Regions from separate parts of the Effusibacillus lacus genome, predicted to be linked through region 1. Evidence: riboswitches for the same ligand, from Rfam matches in the RefSeq annotation. Region 1 holds a riboswitch; each other region holds the start of a gene.
The links. A riboswitch is a leader RNA that binds a small molecule or an ion and turns the genes downstream of it on or off. The one in region 1 is predicted to bind cyclic di-AMP.
Positions count from the first base shown of each region.

Region 2: another riboswitch for cyclic di-AMP. It lies ahead of EFBL_RS00625 (C40 family peptidase); the one in region 1 lies ahead of EFBL_RS11070 (C40 family peptidase).
Region 3: another riboswitch for cyclic di-AMP. It lies ahead of EFBL_RS08905 (APC family permease); the one in region 1 lies ahead of EFBL_RS11070 (C40 family peptidase).

Region 1 covers NZ_BDUF01000057.1:106,618-114,275, reverse strand. The annotation lists gene EFBL_RS11080 (Crp/Fnr family transcriptional regulator) at 1-84, shown strand, start outside; gene EFBL_RS11075 (S-layer homology domain-containing protein) at 244-2,901, shown strand; cyclic di-AMP (ydaO/yuaA leader) riboswitch at 3,048-3,178, shown strand; gene EFBL_RS11070 (C40 family peptidase) at 3,179-3,865, shown strand; gene EFBL_RS11065 (hypothetical protein) at 4,035-4,334, shown strand; gene EFBL_RS11060 (S8 family serine peptidase) at 4,397-6,367, opposite strand; gene EFBL_RS11055 (DUF2254 family protein) at 6,517-7,658, shown strand, end outside.
Region 2 covers NZ_BDUF01000003.1:86,274-93,931, forward strand. The annotation lists gene EFBL_RS00610 (b(o/a)3-type cytochrome-c oxidase subunit 1) at 1-1,297, opposite strand, end outside; gene EFBL_RS00615 (cytochrome c oxidase subunit II) at 1,320-1,787, opposite strand; gene EFBL_RS00620 (cytochrome c oxidase subunit 2A) at 1,821-1,985, opposite strand; gene EFBL_RS00625 (C40 family peptidase) at 2,314-3,201, opposite strand; cyclic di-AMP (ydaO/yuaA leader) riboswitch at 3,203-3,331, opposite strand; gene hemG (protoporphyrinogen oxidase) at 3,673-5,187, opposite strand; gene hemH (ferrochelatase) at 5,193-6,125, opposite strand; gene hemE (uroporphyrinogen decarboxylase) at 6,142-7,179, opposite strand; gene hemQ (hydrogen peroxide-dependent heme synthase) at 7,346-7,658, shown strand, end outside.
Region 3 covers NZ_BDUF01000046.1:43,095-47,509, reverse strand. The annotation lists gene EFBL_RS08915 (ABC transporter ATP-binding protein) at 1-649, opposite strand, end outside; gene EFBL_RS08910 (HlyD family secretion protein) at 656-1,831, opposite strand; cyclic di-AMP (ydaO/yuaA leader) riboswitch at 2,072-2,199, shown strand; gene EFBL_RS08905 (APC family permease) at 2,317-4,140, shown strand; partial or broken gene EFBL_RS21170 (carboxyl transferase domain-containing protein) at 4,228-4,415, opposite strand, start outside.

The sequences.
Region 1 (7,658 bases):
GAATTTAAGGCCGCAGGCCATATCGACGTGGAGAAAAGGCAAATCATATTGCTTGACCAGAAAGCGCTGGCCGACATGCAATAAGACAGGTTGAAGACCGGGCAAAGAAATGCCCGGTTTTTTTCATATTTGCAAAGAGGGAATTTGTATGATTTTGTCGAAACAGATAGGAGGGAAAATTTCCCTTCTTTTCTATTTTGTTTCCAAAACCATACTTCATATAAAGGGAGAGGACAATACGGCATGACGCAGAAATGGAAAGCACTCGTATCAAGCCTTCTGGTATTCCTGTTGTTGTTTGCCTCCGCATCTTTTAACACGGCAGCTGCCAATGAGGCCAACAATTTCAGGGATCTTGGGGCAAGTCACAATTGGGCGCTGAAAGACGTTGCAAAGATGTCATTAAGACAGATCATTCAGGGGGACGGGAACGGCAACTTCCTTCCGGACCAGTATGTGTCCCAGGAACAAGCGGTCGCCATGGTGATTCGGGCATTGGGATTGAAAGGGGAAGTCGATCAATACGATCCGGCCGCCTATCAATTGCAGTACCGCAACGTGTCAAACTGGGCAAAACCTTATGTCGCCATAGCAGATCGGTATCGACTGTTGAGATGGGAAGAGGAAAGCCGGTTTGACGGTATCTCTGCCGCATCGAGGGAATGGGTGGCTCAACTGCTTGTACGGATGATCGACAAAGAGGATGATGTCAGCCAGTACAGCCAGACGGCAAGCAGCTTTGCCGATACGGACAAGATTCACGCTTGGGCACTGGATTATGTGAAACTTGCCTCTTCCGATGCCTATGGATTGATAAAGGGCATACCCAACGCTAACGGAACGGTGAATTTTAACCCCCTGGATTTTGTCACCCGGATCCAGCTGGCAGCGCTGATCAGTCGGGCAGAGCCGTTTCTGACGGTCCATCGTGACACCGAATTGCAAGGAGATATCGTATCGGTAACCGGAAATCAGATGGTTGTCCAGACTTCCGCAGGGCTTCAAACGGTTACTCTCACTTCAGGCACCCTGGTATTCAAGAATGACAGACAGGCGAATGCCGCAAGTCTGGAACCCATGCAACCGGTTCTGGTGATTGGCAAGCCGACTGCAGCCTATATTGAAGTCCTGGACGAGTCTCGACGGGTGGAAAAAGTCAGCGGGACTCTTGTGAAGGTATACAAAGACCTGAAAGCGATTGCGCTGTCCGACAGTTCCAACAACCTGAAAACCTATGAACTGAGTGAACAGGCAACTTATCGTTCTATAGACGGAACTTTAACTTCTTTTGACGGGCTCTCGGAAAACGATACGGTGGAACTGACGATCCTCCGGGGGAAAGTGATTTCCGTTTACCGGTTGGCAGGTGGAACATCGACCACAAACGCGGGAATTATCTATGAGTGGGACCAGGCCAATGGTCTGTTGACCCTGCAAAAGCTGTCCGGCACTCCACAAATCTATCGGATCGGTTCTGCGGTAACGGTCACCTATCCGGACAACCGTACCACGGGACTGAATGACTTGTTCAAAGGCATGGAAGTTGAATTGACAGTTCTGGACAACGTGGTATCTAAGATTCATGTCAAGACGATTGTGGAAGAGGGAACGGTCATATCCCTGTCGTCTGACAAATCGATCCTGACTTATGAAAAGAATGACGGGACACCCAGCGTACGAAAAATCGCGGCGGATGCCACGATCAAGTATGGCAGTGGCGCGACGGCCCTCCTGTCCGATCTGCAGGAAGGCGACAAGATCGTCATTCATATTGCCGATAACGGTATCAAGAGCCTGACAATCAGCAATCGAACCGGGCAATCTGTTGGCGAGCTGTCTGATTTGTATATTGAAGGGACAGTGGTAAGCCTTGACGAGAACGCCAAAACCCTTGTCCTGAAAGACAACAGCGGGGAATTGAAATCTTACGAATACGACACCCTGCCGGAGCTGTATGTCAATGGAGAATCCGACCCGACTCTTGCTGATATCAAGAAGGACATGAAAGCCAAAATTCAGCTTTTCGACGACAAGATTGTCTATATTGAAGTGGACAACCGGATTGAAGGAACGGTTGTGCTGATTGATCCCGACAGACGAATCATGACTCTGGCACTGGATGGCAACACCCAGAAAAATTACTTTGTGGACAGCGACTATGACGTGAACATCAAGGACGAAAGCAGCGCCGACCTGTCTGATCTTGAACGAAACGATTATGTCCGGGTGGAACTGACCGAGACAAACAAGATCAAGGAAATTGATGTAAAAAGAGAACTGGAGTACAAAGTGACCGACGTGTCTACCAGCAGCAAGCGCCTTCGGGTGGAGGACGACGATGGCAACAGCGAAAGCTTGTATATCTATTCCGATGTTCGCTTGACTGTTCCCGGTATCAACAATCCCAAGGTAGATGATGTAAAGGAAGATGACCTGGTCAAAGCCACTTATTTCGGGAATGAACTGAAAGCGGTGGAAGTGCTTCCGGTAACCCGCGGTTTCATCACGAGCATAAACACCGCCAGAAACGAAGTTGCCGTGAAAAAGTTTGACGGTTCCACAACCACCATCACCTTCGGCAGTGAAGATACCGTCAAGGTAAACTCCCAATCCTACAGCCAGATCAACAGCCTGGCGGCGGGTGACCGGATTGAAGTCCGTTTCTCTCTGGGCAACAAGAAGATATTTGACGTCATGCAGAAGCTCGAAGGAACATTTTCTTACGTCAGCGACAGCGACTATCTCTATCTGATCGAAAGCGCAACCAGATACAAACTCGCCGAAAATCCGTACATCCATAAAGCAGATACTGGCTTGACCCTTCGCAATCTTAGCAAATATGACAAGATTGCCATCTATCTGTTGGATGATGTAGTCTACGAAATTGAGAAAACCAATTAATAGAGCGGAAAAACGGTTCCTGACCCGCAGGAACCGTTTTTTAGTAAAAATAGGCTGGAAGACCTACGTTTAGTAAGATAGCAGACTATTGAATTCCGACAGCATTCGTGCTATTTTTTAGAATGTGTGATAGTTTTTAGCATTTAATAGAAATCTTGCCGAATCTGACCATGAGTCAGTACGGGGGACCTGTAATTTGGGGTGAATCACCAAGAGTGTAGGGTACCCTCTTACCCGAACCCGTCAACTAACCTCGGAGGCATCAGGAGGAATCGATTTGAACAGGTTTTGGAAAGCTTTTGTGTTTGCGGGAGCACTTCTGTTTGCATCCGCGACCGTCTCTCATGCTGAAGCTGCGTCCAAGTACGGGGACAAGACACTGGAGAAAGAAGTCGAGGGACAAGAGGTCGCCACCCTGCAGCAGGACTTGCGAATTCTGGGGTACTTCAAATATCCGACCAATACCGGTTACTATGGAGAAATTACGGAAGCTGCCGTAAAAGCCTTCCAAAAAGACAATGCGCTTGAGCAGACAGGCAAGGTCGACCCTGACACCACCGGAAAGAAGATCGCGGAGTTGGCTGCCAAGAAGCTGGAAGAGATCCAGAAAAATTCCGGCGCGTTGCTGGAAACGGCAAAAAGCCTTGTGGGAGTTCCCTACGCCTGGGGAGGAACCACTCCTTCCGGATTTGACTGTTCAGGGTTTGTCAGGTATGTGTTCTCACAAAAAGGAGTCGATCTGGCTCGCACGTCCCATGACATGTACAAGCAAGGGACTGCCGTCACGGATCTGCAGCCGGGAGACCTGGTATTTTTTGCAACGTATGATTCAGGAGCTTCCCATGTAGGAATTTATCTCGGGGACGGACAATTCATATCCTCTACCAGTTCCCATGGGGTGAAGATTGACAGTTTCAGCAGTTCCTACTGGGGTCCTCGCTACTTGGGAGCAAGAAGAATATAGAAGAATATAGCTGTGAGCCAGCCTGTGCAGGCTGGCTTTCTCGTTCCATCGGGCCGGCTCCTGCCGTTAATCAACGTTCCAATTTTTTGAACTGCGTTGAGTCACAGGAAACCTCTTTTTGTCCTGCCACATACACTGCTAGGGAAACTTTCCAGAAGGGGACCGATGCATGTGGACATATGTATGGATTGCCATCATCAGTTGGTTTGTTTCCTACCTCCTCCTTTCGACAGCCCGCTTTTACAATCATTTGCTTGCAGACATCCTGCCGGAATTGGCGGAGGAATACCGGCACACCATTCAGTTTGACATCATCTGTTCAATCCTGGGGAGCCGGATGCTTCGAATTGCGCTTGTGATTCCCATCGCCTTCCTTTGCACCTTTATCATTCTGCCCTATGATCTGGCGAAACTCTGGAATTGGATGGAACTTCAGATTTCCCGTCTCCTGGGGAAGCGGACGTTATGAAAGCCATGGGCTGTACCTGGCAGATGATCTGCCTGAGGGTACAGCCCCCTCCCTTTTGTTCCCTATTTTGTTTGCTCGAAGCCAAAAAGTCTGCGAAACGGCCACCACCAAGGATCCCTTCTGACGGGAGTCCGTCTCCCCTCGGGCGGTGCCATTTCCTGTGACTTTATCTGCGCTTGCCGTACAGCTTCGGTTACATTAATCAATCCCCTTCCGTAATAGGGATCCGGTCCAGACGGCCCTACATCAGTGGCGGTCCGCAAAATGATGTCCCGAACTTGGGCGGACGACAGATCGGGGTTCATGGAGCGGATCAGTCCGGCCAGTCCGGCTACATGAGGGGAGGCCATTGAGGTTCCCGACATCGCTGCGTACCGATAATCCGGGAACGTGCTGGCAATAGACACCCCCGGCGCGGCGACTCCGGCATGAGAACCGTAATTGGAGAAGGTTGCACGTTTTGTATCCTGATCCACAGCTGTAACCGCCAGAACTTCCGGGTAGGCGGCAGGGTAGCTGGGCTGGTCGGTGTCGTCATTGCCCATGGCGGCCACCACCAGCGCATCCTTGGATACGGCGTACTGAATCGCTTGATGCAGATAGCGCGAGTCCTCATATTCACCAAGCGACAGATTGATCACTTTGGCTCCATGATCGGCTGCCCACCGGACTCCGTCCGCAATGTCAAAGACGGTGCCTGTTCCCTCGGCGTCCAGTGCCTTGACGGGCATTACCCTCGAATTCCAGTTCATTCCGGCTACGCCCTCGACGTTATTGGTTCGGGCAATGATCACACCTGCCACATGGGTGCCGTGCCCATTGTCATCGACCGGCCGGTTGTCGTCTGCGATCATGTTGTGACCTTCCACCAATTGACCGGCAAACTCCGGATGATCCAGATCAATTCCCGTATCTACAACCGCTATGATAGTGCTGGGAATGCCCGTTGTAGCCTGCCAGGCATTTTCAATCTTGATTTGCGGGAAATTCCACTGATACTTTTGGTACAGCCGGTCATTTGGCAGTTCGTTCTGCCTGAGAATCCTGTTAGGTTCGACCATCCGAACGCCCATTTTCTGAAAATAGGCTATCAGCTGATCCGTCGACTTGGTGTTTGAACGAAAAACAAAGGTAGGCATGGTATTTCGCCTTACAATAACACCATCGATCTCCTTCTGGATTCTTGATAAAGTTGCCGCATCCGGTTCTCTGTCAAATTGGACAACCACTTCGTTTCGTTTGGAGATGGTCCTGATGTCTTCCGATTTGGATCGCACCTGAACCGACGAGGTATTCCATTTGGTGCCGTCCACCGCCTGAGTAACAGGTTGTCCGGATGAGGAATGGGATTTCTCCGGATGAAACAGGATCCGGTCGCCATCCTGTGTATTCAGTTGGGTAATCGTACCCATTTGGTTGTCCACCTGATCCGCTACAGAACGGAGAAAGCCCATTTGCACCTCCGCGGCCAGGACGGAAGCGATTTGTGAACCGTTCAGAACCGGAACGGCAAGTGACATCAGCAGCTGGTCTTTGCCGCCATGCCCTTCGTAAAGATCGGATACATAGAACTGTCCAGACTTCTTGAGGCCGTTTACGCTTTCTTTCAGATACTGCGGCTTTGCCGCTGAGCCATGGGAAAATGTTTGTCCGTCGGCGGTCTGCAGCATCATGGCGCGAAATTGAGGGTGTTCCTTCATGGCATTTCGGATGAGCTGCTGCTTTTGGTTTTGATCTGCAGCATGTTCCAATTGGTTGGCCAGGTGTTGCAGGGCAAACCGGCAGTCCCTCACACACAAAGCGGTGGTAATCGCCATATCCTGGGCCGCGATCTGGGCCCGGCTTTGGGGACCGGTCACCTGTGCCCGTATGTCCCTGTTTTTGTTGTTCATGATCCGGGGATTCTGTGAGCCCGGATCGCTGCTGATCCGCTGCTGATTCTGGAGCGGCTGGTTGAAAGGACGCGAGCCAAAAACTGCAGTCATCGTGAGCAGAAGCGCCGCGACGACTCCTCCCAAAACATATCGTCTCATCAAATTCCTCCTTGACGTAAACGCGAATATAACCGATTCCCGTATCTTATTCTGTCACTGGAAGAGGAAAGCAAATCGTTAAATTTTTCTTGTCGGGGGGGCACATACTAGAACGAGCACTGAACTAGGGGGAAACGGGGAGGTCCTTGATGGCGCTGCATCTGTTTTTTTCCTGGCTGCTGACCGGGGCTGTTTTCGTATTCACACCCCCTGTGTTTGACGGGGATGCGGAGACAGCCCGGAACTACCTGAACACCATCGCAACAATACTGGCCACAATTTTCACCCTGTCCATATCGATTGTCATGGTGGCCATTCAGATGACCGCAAGCAAGTACACACACAGAATTCTGGATTTCTATGTGCGGTTTCCTTATAACATTTCCCTGTTCTCCTTTTATCTGCTGACTATCTTTCATGCCATCTACATGCTTTCCAAGATGCGCGAACTGGACAACGGGCTTGTGTCCAAGCAGATGGACAAATGGATCAGCGCGGATCTTGTGATGCTGATTGTCGGTTTTGTATGGCTGTTGGTTTACATGTACGCGGTTATGAAGCTGATGAAGCCCGAGACCATTATCGGCAAAATTGAAAAAGAGTATCTGATCTCCTATAACAGGGGGGAGTACCAGGAAGCGTTAAGCAAAATTGAACAGATTGCGGACATTGGCAAACGGGCGGTCAATGACATGGACACGATGACAGCGGTCCGATGCGTCAAAAACATTGCCGATATGCTGCACAATACCCGTCTGCCGACAGCCGAGCAGGACAAGGTTTTGTGGTACCACAAACGGATTGTGGAACAGCTGCAGGGATTGGCCAGCATCTCTTTCAGCCAGCGGGAGACAGTCGTTTCCGGGGCCATTCTGCGAGAAATGTTCGAAATGGGGATCAAGTATGTGGAAAGCGGCTCACTCAAAGCGGCGGGAGTTATCGTGGAGGGCTACACTATGATTGTAATCAACAGTCTGGCGGGGCAGCAGCAGTTGAATATGATTGCAACTGTGGTAAGCCACATCTATGATATCTGTTGTGAGGTGGTCAGGAAGGGAACTGACAAGGAAGCGGTTCACGGGTTCGTGATTTCGGCCTTTCACAACCTGCAGGAAATTGGCAGACAGGTTATAAAGAGCGAACTGCACGGACATTCTTTTGTCGCCCGGCATGTGGTCTCCAATGCATTTGGCCGCTTGCTGGCTGCGATTATCGAAAAGGACGGGCCGATTTTTCCGCATCCGCTGATATATGAACTGTTCTACGAATATGTAAAACTCACCAAGATTTT
Region 2 (7,658 bases), on a different contig from region 1:
CAAGGGTATGCATTGAACCGGACATGAAGATCATACCGATCGACCAGAGAACCGCTTGCAGTCTGCCCAGCTCGTTGGTTGTCCGGGTCATCTTCCGGCCAGTCAGGTGCGGAATCAACCAATAGCTTACACAGAAGAAAGTCAATGCAACCGCAGTACCTATGGTGAGATGGAAGTGACCGGTTACCCAGATGGTATTGTGAACCACTTGGTTTAACTGGTTACTTGCGTTAATGATACCGCCCGCACCGGCAGGAATAAACCAAAGCATAGCCAGGAACAGGGAGAAGAAACGGGCGTCCTTCCAAGGCAGCTTGCGGAACCAGCCGAACAGCCCGGTGGCACCTTTCGCACGTCCTGCCAGCTCAAAAGTGGCAAACATTGTGAATGCAGTAATCAGCGAAGGAATCGCAATGGACAATGTCAACGCAACATGCAGGAACTTCCATTTCGGATCAATACCCGGTTCCATCAATTGATGGTGGAACCCGATCGGAGTGGACAAAAGAACAAAGATGACGAACACCAGACGGGTAATGGAATCACTGAATACTTTCCCGCCGATAATTTTTGGCATGATCAGATACCAGGTCATGTAAGCCGGCATCAACCAGAAGTACACCAACGGATGTCCGAAGAACCACAACAGCGTGCGACTGAGAAGGACATTCACGGTGTCTACCATACCCAAGGACCAGGGAATCAACTGGAACAACACTTCAGCCGCAACCCCAAGGGTACAAATTTGCCACAATGTCATGGTTGCCACTGCGGTAAAGAGGAAAAGGGGTGAAAACTTGCCAGGGTTATTCCGTTTCCAGTTGCGATATTCGGCAAACATGCCCCAGCCGCCGATCCAGCTTCCCACAACTATCAGTGCGGCTCCAATATAGAAGAAGGGCGACGCTTTCATCGGTGCATAGAACGTAAACAGAACGGAAGCATCATTCATAAGAACGGTAATGACTCCCATTACGGTGCCAATCAACATCACCCAGAAACCAACCCAGCCAAGCTTTAATCCAAGCGGAGTCAGTTTGCCGTTTTGAACCCTTGCAATACCAGAGAACAGAAAACCTTCGATAAAGAATGTGGTGAACACCAGACCCATCAATACACCATGGGCGGTCAAGATCTGATAATAGTTAAGCCAGGTGGGCAGTGTAATCAATTGAGCTCGATCCAAGCCCTGAAGCAATCCCGCAATCGCTGCAATACCGAATCCGATAAATGCAACCAAGATATAGGAAAGGCTCAGCTTCGCCGCTTTTTGGTCCACTCTTACTTCTTGTGTCATTTGTGGTGTCACTCCTTTCCCCTTACTTTACGATAACTTTTGCCATCATCATGTGGTGAGCCGCACCGCAGTACTCGTTACACAGGATCAAGTACTCGCCCGGCTTGTCAAACGTATGGGTAACTTTGTTGACATGACCCGGTACAACCATCATGTTGACGTTTGTTCCAGGAATTTGAAAACCATGCACTACGTCTTTACTGGTGCTGATAAAAGTTACTTTCGATCCAACCGGAACTTCGATTTGATTGGGGTTATACCCGAAAGCAAACGAAACCATCACAGCTTCATATTCATTGGGTCCAACCTGTTTGAGACCTGGTTTGTCGAAGGGAGCGGTTTGTTCCACCTTTTTAGGATCTACCCTTTGAAGATCACTTGGTGGAGTCATTCCCATTGCAAACGCGTTAACAAAAAGAGCAACAATAAATGCAATAATTATTCCGCCGCCAAACATCAACCAATACTTTTCATAGCGATGAATGTGCATGCCGGAACCTCCTTTCCACTCCTTGGGCTGTTTTTAATTCCGACTCAGAAAAAGAAAGAACACACCAAGCCAACTCAGTGCGATAAAAGTGCCCAACAGCATCACCGAAGCAAAAGTGCCTTTCAGCGAAGGTTCTTTTTCCTCCGTGCCGGACTGTGGTGAAGTCGGGTTCGTGATGCGCGGTGTGGTTTCGCTCATGTCTTTTCCTCCCCTCTTATCCGTTCAAATATTTGTCAAACAAATTTATATAACTTTAATTCGAGTATAGGTTTAGAATTATTATTGCGGTATAGGGGAGTTCCCTGAAAAAACCATAGGGGAATTCCCTGATACGAAAAAAAACCTGTAAAATCAAGATTTCAAAGCAATTATGGAAATTTGTTGAATAATTAGAGGCAGACACAAAACGTTAAAAAAGCTTCTCTCGAAGCATATTCAGGAAGTTAGGGCGCAAAAAAACCGCCTGATTCGGTCAGGCGGTTTGAAGATGAATGAAGTTTGCTGTTTCAATATGTCGGATATGCGGTTAGAGACGTTTAGCTCCTATATATCGTGGGCCCCAATATGGATTATTCAACGGTACAATTTTGACTCCGGAAGAGCTTGTTGCCGAGATAAACTGGTTATCTCCTACGTAAATGCCCACATGGGAAGCGCCAGGAGCATAGGTGGTATGAAACACCAGATCCCCAGGTTGGAGCTCTGTGACAGGAGTGCCCAGCTTATAGATCTCAGCAGCTGTTCGAGGCAATTGAACACCGTTTTGGGCAAACACATAGTTTACGAATCCCGAACAATCGAACCCCTTGGGGCTTGTCCCGCCCCAAGCATAAGGAACCCCTACATATTTCTTTGCAATGTCCACGACACTGGAGACAGCGGCGGTTTGCTTTGTCTGAAAGCCGGAACGGGAGGCAAGTACGGGCGCAATCGGGGTATTTCCCTGTTTGCCCGTAATAATCAGGGCAGTCGCCGTATTCGAGTCCCAGTTGACTTTCATGCCAGCAGTCTCTGAGACAAAGCGAAGCGGCACATAGGTTCTGTTCTGCAGCAATACCGCATCTGTATCGAGCCGCACTGTTTTTCCGTTGACCTTCGCACGGTCATCTCCCGTCCGCAAGACAACCTCCATGTCGTTGTTCTTCAGGGTCACTTTAATTTCTTCGCCTTCCTCAACCCAATCAACCTTGTATCCCAACTTTTCCGATATGAAACGAACCGGAACCTGGGTTCGTTGGTGTTCGTCAATAAACGGCTGCGCGTCGGGAAATTGGACAAGCTGGTCATCCACTTGGATGTGAACGTTGTAGTCCGGTTGAGAGGAAGTCGAACCGGCCGCTTCCGCCGATGAAGACAGGAAAGTCAAAGCGGATACGGTCCCTGCAATCGTGAGGATTTTCAAAGATGCATTCACAAGCTGTTCCTCCTTTAGCCTCCGAGGTTAGTTGACGGGTTCGGGTAGAGGTACCCTATGCCAGCTAAGCAATTCACCCCATAAAAATGATCCCCCGTACCGACTGGGTCGGATTCGGCCTTATTTGTCGCTTTACAGATATTCGAGAACAACCCCTTCTTTCCTACCGTTGACGACAATCCAATTTATGGTAACGGCCGCTCCCTCCACTCATTCCCTGCCTTCAGTTAGATGCCACCTGCAAAAGGTAAGCAAAAATAGCACTGTATTCCAGGCTTATTTTTGAGGATTCAAAGGTACTCCCAGAAATAGGACTGTTTTTCAGCCCTATATGCTACTTCTGGTTTACTCACCTTGAGAATCCCCTGAATAAGACTGAAAATCAGCTCTATTTCTGAAGCGACAAACAAAAAATAAAAAATAAGGCTGACACTCAGCCTTATTTCCACAATAGATGCATTATGTAAACTTTTATTGCATTAAATACCCCAAAGCGGTTTCCGCCGTGTCTTTCCCCTGTTGAATGCAATCGGGCACACCGAGTCCCTTGTAGGCAGCGCCTGTGAAAAAAAGGCCAGGGTATTCTTTGGCAACTTCCTTCTCGAAAGCGGCCAACCGTTCAAGATGACCCACCGTATACTGCGGCATTGCCTTTCGCCAGCGGGTAATCCTCACAAAAATCGGTTCCGCTTCAATGCCCATCGAATCTTTCAGATCCCGCTTCACCTTCTCCAGAATCGATTCATCCGGTTCGTCGACGATATCTTCGTCTCCCGCACGGCCTACATAACAACGCATCAGAACTTTGTCCGGCGGGGCGGTATGCATCCACTTGGAAGAAATCCAGGTACAGGCCGTTATGTTCCGGCCTTCTTTCTTGGGAACCACAAACCCGGTACCATCAAGCGGATACGGAACGTCGGCGGCATGAAACGCCAACAGGACGTTGCCGACGGAAACATAAGGGATCTTCTCCAACAGTACCAAAGACGGAAACGACTGGGGCAAAACCCTGGCAGCATCGTAAGCCGGAGTGGTCACAATCACCGCATCCGCCTGAAACGTTTCCCCGTTCTCCGTCACGACTCGATACAATGCAGTACCGCCAGCAGCCTCATCCGTTTCTTTTTTAATCTCGCGAACCGCGGTCGAAGTATGGATCAATCCACGGCCAATCTCATCCGCCAGTTTGTTGACCATTTGCACCAGGCCGCCGCGCAGCCCGAAAAACATCGTAGTAACCAGCGGCTTTCGATCGGGAGAACCGGTTCCGGAGGAAGAGGGTGCTATGCCTTCTTCCGATTTCGGTTGCGGAACGGATTTCGCCGGGGCACTGCCCGCTTTCGCCTGCTTTGCCTGGGCCAGCATGCCGAGAATCAAACTGCCGTATTTTTTCTCCATCTGTTCAAACTGCGGATAGGTGGCACGCAAGCTCAGATTCCGGGTACTGCCTGCATAGATGCCGGCCAGCAGCGGTTCCGCCATCTGGTCCACCACTTCATCCCCCAGCCTGCGGGCCAGAAAACCTCCCAGCGATTGATCGCCGGAAGGTTTGCTGCGGGGGATCAGCAGATCCATGGCTGCACGGATTTTGCCTGATATCGTAAGCAGCCCGGTTGTGGCAAACGGAACGAACTGGGTAGGGATTCCAACGTTGAGCCCCGCCGGTATCCGATGCAGTTTTCCCTCATGCAGAATGTATGTCTTTTTGTTGTTTGGATTCGTCCCCACAATATCACCGGTCAGTCCCAGGTCACGGCACAGGTTCAATGCCGCCACCTTGCGGGCCAACAGAGCATCCGGCCCCTTCTCCATCACAAAACCTTCATGGATCTCTGTCGAGATTTTGCCCCCGAGCCGGTTGTCCCTCTCAAACAGAAGAACCCGCAAAGGGATCCCCTTTTCACGGGCTTGCTTTTGCAAATAATAAGCGGTGGTCAGACCGGTGATCCCGCCGCCGATCACGATGACCGTTTTGTCAGTCATGTCGATCATTCCTTTGCTGCATGTTGTCGCACCACAGTTGCCAGTGCCCGCAGGAAGTCCTCGTCTGCATTGAGCATGGCGGTCCGCACGAGTTTGATTCCCACCTCTTTCGCTAAGGCCTGGGCTTCGATGTCAATGTCGTACAGAACCTCTAAATGATCTGCTACAAATCCAAATGGACATATCACCACATTGTCTGTTCCCTGTTCTGCCAGTTCCCGTAAGACATCCAGGATATCGGGACCCAACCAGGGTTCCGGGGTCCGTCCTGCGCTCTGCCATGCAGTTCCCCAGTTGGAATGTCCGGCCCGCTGCGCGATGGCTGCTGCCGATTCCCTGATCTGATCCGGGTATGGGTCATTCATCTTGAGGATTCGTTCCGGCAAGCTGTGGGCTGTGAAAAGCACTTTGACCCCGGGTCTTTCCGCTTCTGAAAAATGGGACAGTGCATCCCGCAAACGCCTTTCCATGGCATCGAGATACAGTGGCTGCAGATGCCATTGACGTACATAGTGAATCCGGGGTCCGCCGTACTGCTCAACCCCTTTTTCCGCCGCTTCGATATATTTGGCAATGCTCATCGTGGAATAGTGCGGGGCAAACACAAAGCCGACCGCTTCCCGGATACCGTCTTCCACCATTTGCCTGACTGCGTCCTCCACAAACGGCGCGATGTGCTTTTTCCCGCTATACATACGATAGGTAACGCCGTCTCCATTGCCGTTCAGAATCCGGCCCAGGCCTTCAATCTGGTCATCCGTAATCTTGTTCAGCGGGGATACGCCACCGATGGCCTGATAGCGGTCAATCAAATCCTGCAGCAGTTCCGGCTCCGGCTTGCGTCCGCGACGGATGTGTGTGTAATACTCTTCCACCTGGTCCAGGTTGCGGGGAGTACCGTAATCCATTGCCAGAACTCCAACAATGCGGTTGCTCATATCCTCACCTGCACCTCTATTTCAACTTGGAAACGCTGTATTGATGAACGAATTCCGTCAGCTTCCGCAGGGTTTCCCCTTGCACTTCCGGGAAGATGCCGTGTCCAAGGTTAAAGATATATCCCGGATGGGCCATTCCCATATCCAGTATTTCCTTTGCTTTCTGTTCGATGACAGGCCAGGGGGCCAACAGCAGCGCCGGATCCAGATTGCCCTGCAGCGCAAACCCGGTTCCCACACGTTCCCGTGCCGAATCAAGCGGCACTCTCCAATCGACCCCAATTACGCTGACCGGAAGCTCCTTCCAAACGGTAAGCAGTTCCCCGGTGTTGATGCCGAAGTAGATGGTCGGGGCATCGATTTCCTTGAGCGCTTCAAAGATTCTCTTCATGGTTGGAAATACATACTGCCGGTAGTCACTTGGCGAGAGGCTGCCGATCCAGCTGTCAAAGATCTGGACCGCCTGGGCTCCTGCCGCCACTTGCCCCTTCATATATGTAATGATCATGTCTCCAAGCTTGTCCATCAGTGCGTTCCATACTTCAGGCGCTGAGTACATCATTTGCTTGGTCTTGTAATAGTTCTTGGATGGACCGCCTTCGATCATATAGCTGGCAAGGGTAAACGGCGCTCCTGCAAAGCCGATCAGCGGGACTTCCAGTTCCCGTTTGAGAATGCGGATCGTCTCCATGGTCTTCGGCAGGTCGCCTTCCGGATCCAGTTCCCTGAGACGGGTAACGTCTGCCATTTCTTTGATCGGATTCGCGATGACAGGACCGTACCCGCCCTTAATATCCACATCAACCCCCATGGCTTTGACAGGGATCATGATATCGGAAAACAAGATGGCAGCATCTGTGTTCAACTGTTTGACCGGCAAAATCGTCACTTCGGCACATACGTCCGGAATCTCGCAGATTTCCATCAGACTGTACTTCTCTCGGACTTTACGGTACTCGGGTTGATAGCGTCCCGCCTGCCGCATGTACCAGACAGGGATGTGTTCCACCGGCTGTTTCCTGCATGCTCGCAAAAAAGTATCATTAAATGCCATAGTTTCACCACTTTACCACTTGTTAGAATCACTTCAGTTATACCGCAAATCACCTTTCGGAGGCAAATGAACTTCTTGTGAAGACACCTTTCTCCCAAATCATTGGATGCGTCTTCACAGTATGGTATACTAATTCCCGAATGACATAGAAGGAGTGAAAGCCGACATGGGTGAATTCTTACATACACTGGACGGATGGTATGTCCTCCACGATTATAGAACTGTTGACTGGGCAAGCTGGAAAGCCCTCCCACGGGAAGAGCGGCAGGCTGCAGTCGATGAATTGCTTACCCTGATGCGCGGATGGCAATCGATTGAGGAGAAGAAAGAAGGAAGTACTGCTGCGTTCACCATCGTCGGGCAAAAGGCGGATCTGCTGTTCATGAACCTCCGCCCCACTTTGGAAGAACTGGGCGAACTGGAGACAGCCCTGAACAAAACCCGGTTTGCCGAGTTCCTGATTCCGGTCTACTCTTATG
Region 3 (4,415 bases), on a different contig from region 1:
TGCCAACCGCCAGCAGCCTCCCGAAAAAAATAAACCCGATCTGATCGCAAGTGGCCGCTTCATCCATATAATGGGTGCTGACCAGCACGGTAATCCCCTGTCGCGCCATCCCATGGATGATATCCCAGAAGACACGGCGGGAAACGGGGTCCACGCCCGCAGTCGGTTCATCAAGGATGAGCAGCTCCGGTTTGTGCAGCAGGGCACAGCAGAGTGCCAAACGCTGCTTCCAGCCGCCAGACAGCGTACCGGACAGTTGTTTCTCCCGACCCGCCAGATCTGCCAGCTCGATTAACTCTTGGATGCGGACGGCTGCTTCTTTCGGTGAGAGCCCATAGATCCCCGCGTAAAAATCAAGGTTTTCCTTCACCGTAAGATCTTCGTACAAGCTGAACTTCTGCGACATATACCCGATTCGCTGTTTGATGGATTCGGAGTCTTTGACAATGTCAAAGCCCAGAACCTGCCCGCTTCCCGATGTGGGTGTCATCAATCCGCAGAGCATCCGGATGGTGGTCGATTTGCCCGAGCCGTTCGGCCCTAAGAACCCATAGATGCTCCCTTTCGGAATGGAGATGGTCACATTGTCGACAGCACGCCGATTCCCGAAGTCTTTCGTCAATCCCTCGCAGCTGATCGCATATTCCATGCCGGGTTACCTCCCATCGGCAGAGGACACGCGGATATCAGCCGGCATTCCGGGCTTTAGTTCCCCCATTCCTTCACTTAACCGGACGGTCACCGCAAACACCATTTTCGTCCGTTCCTTGGTGGTTTGCACATTCTTTGGGGTAAACTCCGCTTTCTCACTGATTCGCACGATCTTCCCGGCAAAGGATTTGTCCGGATAGGCATCCACCTGCACGGTCACTTCCTTGCCCACCTGAACCAGATTCAGGTCAGCCTCCGGAACGTACATCGTGACCTCAAGATTGGTGGGGTCCAACACGGTAAACAGCAGAGTGCCCGGCTTCACCATTTCCCCCAATTCCACATGCCTGCGCAGGATGATCCCTTTGATGGGGGAGCGAACGTCCGATTTTTCCAGTTGTTCTTTGACTTGTTCGAGCCTTGCCTGCGCCTGGTCTTTCTGGGCCAACAGATTCCGGATCGTGTATGCGGTTGAGCCCTCTTCCAGGAGGGACAATTGCGCTCTTGCCGACTTTTGCTGAGCGGACGCTGCCTGCACCTGCGCCTGCGCCGCCGCCACCTCGCCGTTGACCGCATCAATCTGCGCCAGGCCTGCCTGGTATTGGGCTTCCAACTGATTCACACGGGTCTTTGCCTGATTCAGCAGTTCTTTCTGGGTATCCCACTCTCTTTCCGATATGGCCTTGGCGGCATATAACGTCTCCGCGTTCTTGAACTGCTTCTCCTGATAGGCCAATGTTTCCCGGGCCCCGTCCAATTGGCTCTTGAGCTGCGCAACTTGTGCCTGCATCTGCTGCAAAGTGGCACTGGCCTGTTTCATTCGGGCTTTGGACTGGCTTGCCAGTGCGTCAAACTGGTTGATGGAAGCCACCGCCTGCTGAATCTGCTGGTTGCGGGTCCCCGCCTGGGCTTCTTCAAGTCTTGCCAGGGCAGCGTCCCGGGCCGCTTCCGCTTCTTTCACCTGCCAGTTTAAGATCTTGTCGTCAACTTTCGCGAGGATGGTATCGGTGGTAATCGCATCTCCCTCTTCCTTGTCCAGAGCCACGATCGTTCCGGACACCTGGGCCACCACCGGAATTTCCCTGCCTTCAATCGTTCCCGCAAAAGTCTGCTCCTCCGAACAGCCTGTCGTGACTAACAGCAAGAACACTGCCGTGGCTTTCATGATTTTGGTTCTCATCCAGACATCCTCCTCTCGCACAAAAGTGAGTAATCACTCACTTTGCAATTTTAACCTACTCTTGTTTGAGTCTCCCGTCAAGGGGGAGTTTCTGAAATATTTTAAACGGAACTTCCTTTTTTGCGTGAGCTTTCATTTTCAAGTTAAGGAATAATCAAAACAGGCTTGTATCCGTTTTCATCGTGTTTTTTGGCAATTGCAATTTATCGGATCTGGAATTATGTTCAGGGAAGATTTTCATATCGTATTACGCTGAGTCGAAAGAGCGGGGGAACCACATTTTTTGGGGTGAATCGCAGAAACTGCGTAGGGCAACTCCACTGCCCGAATCCGTCAGCTAACCCCGTAAGCGTAGCTGGAGAGGAGGAATCAACTTGAGTTTGTCATGCCTATGACTACAAGGGAAATACTACCTTTGTGGTTTTTTTTGTTCCTTGTTTTCCAAATAAACGAAATCCGAAGGAAGGTCAGTACCCATTATGACAATTGATCAGATTAAACGCTTACTAATCGGCTCGCCATTACGTACCCGGCAATTGACCCATGAAAAATTGCCCAAATGGAAAGCGTTGGCTATCTTCTCTTCAGACGCTCTTTCATCGGTGGCCTACGCTACGGAAGAGATTTTACTCGTGCTGTCCATCATCGGGATCAGTGCTTATGTTTATTCCATCCCAATTGCGATCAGCATTTTGGTATTGTTGCTTGTCGTTACCCTTTCATACCGTCAAATCGTTCATACCTTCCCCTCAGGCGGGGGAGCGTATGTCGTTGCCAGGGAGCACTTGAATATACCTTCAAGTCTAATGGCTGGTGCGGCATTGATGATCGACTATGTTTTGACAGTTGCCGTCAGCATTAGTTCCGGTGTAGCAGCGCTGATATCCGCCTTTCCCGTGTTGATTCCATGGAAAGTGGAGCTTGCTGTTTTTCTGGTGCTCACCCTTATGCTCTTGAACTTGCGGGGAATCCGTGAATCGGCCACAGTATTCGCTTACCCCACCTACCTCTTTATTTTTTCGATCTTGGTTATGATCGGTGTAGGAGGGACCCAAATCTGGAAAGAGGGCTGGCATGGTTATGAAGTCCAGGCTGCAAACCAGATCGGCGACATAGTTACATGGACAGGCGCTTTATTGTTGCTCCGCGCGTTTTCTTCAGGATGTTCCGCTTTGACAGGAGTTGAAGCGATCAGCAACGGTGTCCCGTCTTTTCGTTCTCCGGCTCCTCGCAATGCGGCCATCACCATGATGTGGATGTCTCTTTTGCTTGGGGCGATGTTTTTTGGAATTACGCTGCTGGCATATGCTTTCGGTATAGCCCCAAAAGAACATGAGACCGTTGTATCCCAAATTGCGGAGCACGTATTTGGACGGGGGCCACTTTATTACCTCATTCAAGTGGCGACAATGCTCATTCTGTTTTTGGCCGCCAATACCAGTTTTACCGGATTTCCACAGTTAACTTCCATCATTGCCCAAGACCGATTCCTTCCTCGTAATTTGGCCATGCGAGGCGATCGTCTTGTGTTTTCAAACGGGATCGTATTGTTAAGTGTGCTGTCCATTCTGCTTATTATAAGTTTTAATGGCGACACGCACGGCTTGATTCCTTTATATGCGGTAGGTGTCTTCCTGTCCTTTACCATTGCTCAATGGGGATTGGTAAAAAGATTCCTGAACGAGAAAAGCAAGAGACTATTCCGTATTGCGGTGACCGGGCTCGGAACAGTAATTACCGGACTGGTTACGCTGATCACGCTTGTTTCCAAATTTAGCGAAGGGGCGTGGATGGTCGCGTTTGCCATACCCTTGTTGGTTTGGATGTTTTATCTGATCCGAAACCATTATGACGAAATTGGCAAGGAATTACGCGTAGATCTGCACTCGCTTCCGAAGAAAGTCAAGACGAAAGTGATTATCCCGATCTCCGGAATCAGTAAAGTGGTAGCTCAATCGATTGCGTATGCAAAAGGCATTTCGGATGATGTTGTGGTCGTAACAGTCGATTTTGACGACGAACATGCAGCACAAATGCGGGAAAAGTGGGAGAAATGGAACCCGAACGTCCCATTAATTATTTTGCGTTCCCCTTACCGGACCTTGATTTCGCCGCTTTTAAAGTACATTGATACTCTTGAAAAAGAAAAAGAAGAGGATGAGTTTATTACGGTACTTGTCCCACAATTCATCGTCAAGAAATGGTGGCATGCATTATTGCACAACCAAACGGCATTGTTACTCAAAGCCGTACTGATTTATCGAAAAGATGTGGTTGTATCAACCATACCGTTTCACTTGCACCACTAATTTCCCATAAATCATTGAAAACAGGTCACTACAGGAGCCGAGGTCCATCAAGTGACCTGTTTTCGTGCATGGCCAGTTGCCCAATTACTACACCGGATAAACCGGATGTTTTCGTTCGGAGAACACCAGATACTTGGAAGAATACGCCTCAAACCGTTTGATCAGCTCATCCCGCAGGGAATTGGCCGGGATGATTCCGTCCACCACCAGTTCCGATGCCAGCCGGTAGATATCAATGTCCTGCCGGTATTCTTCCCGTTTCTCTTCGATAAAGG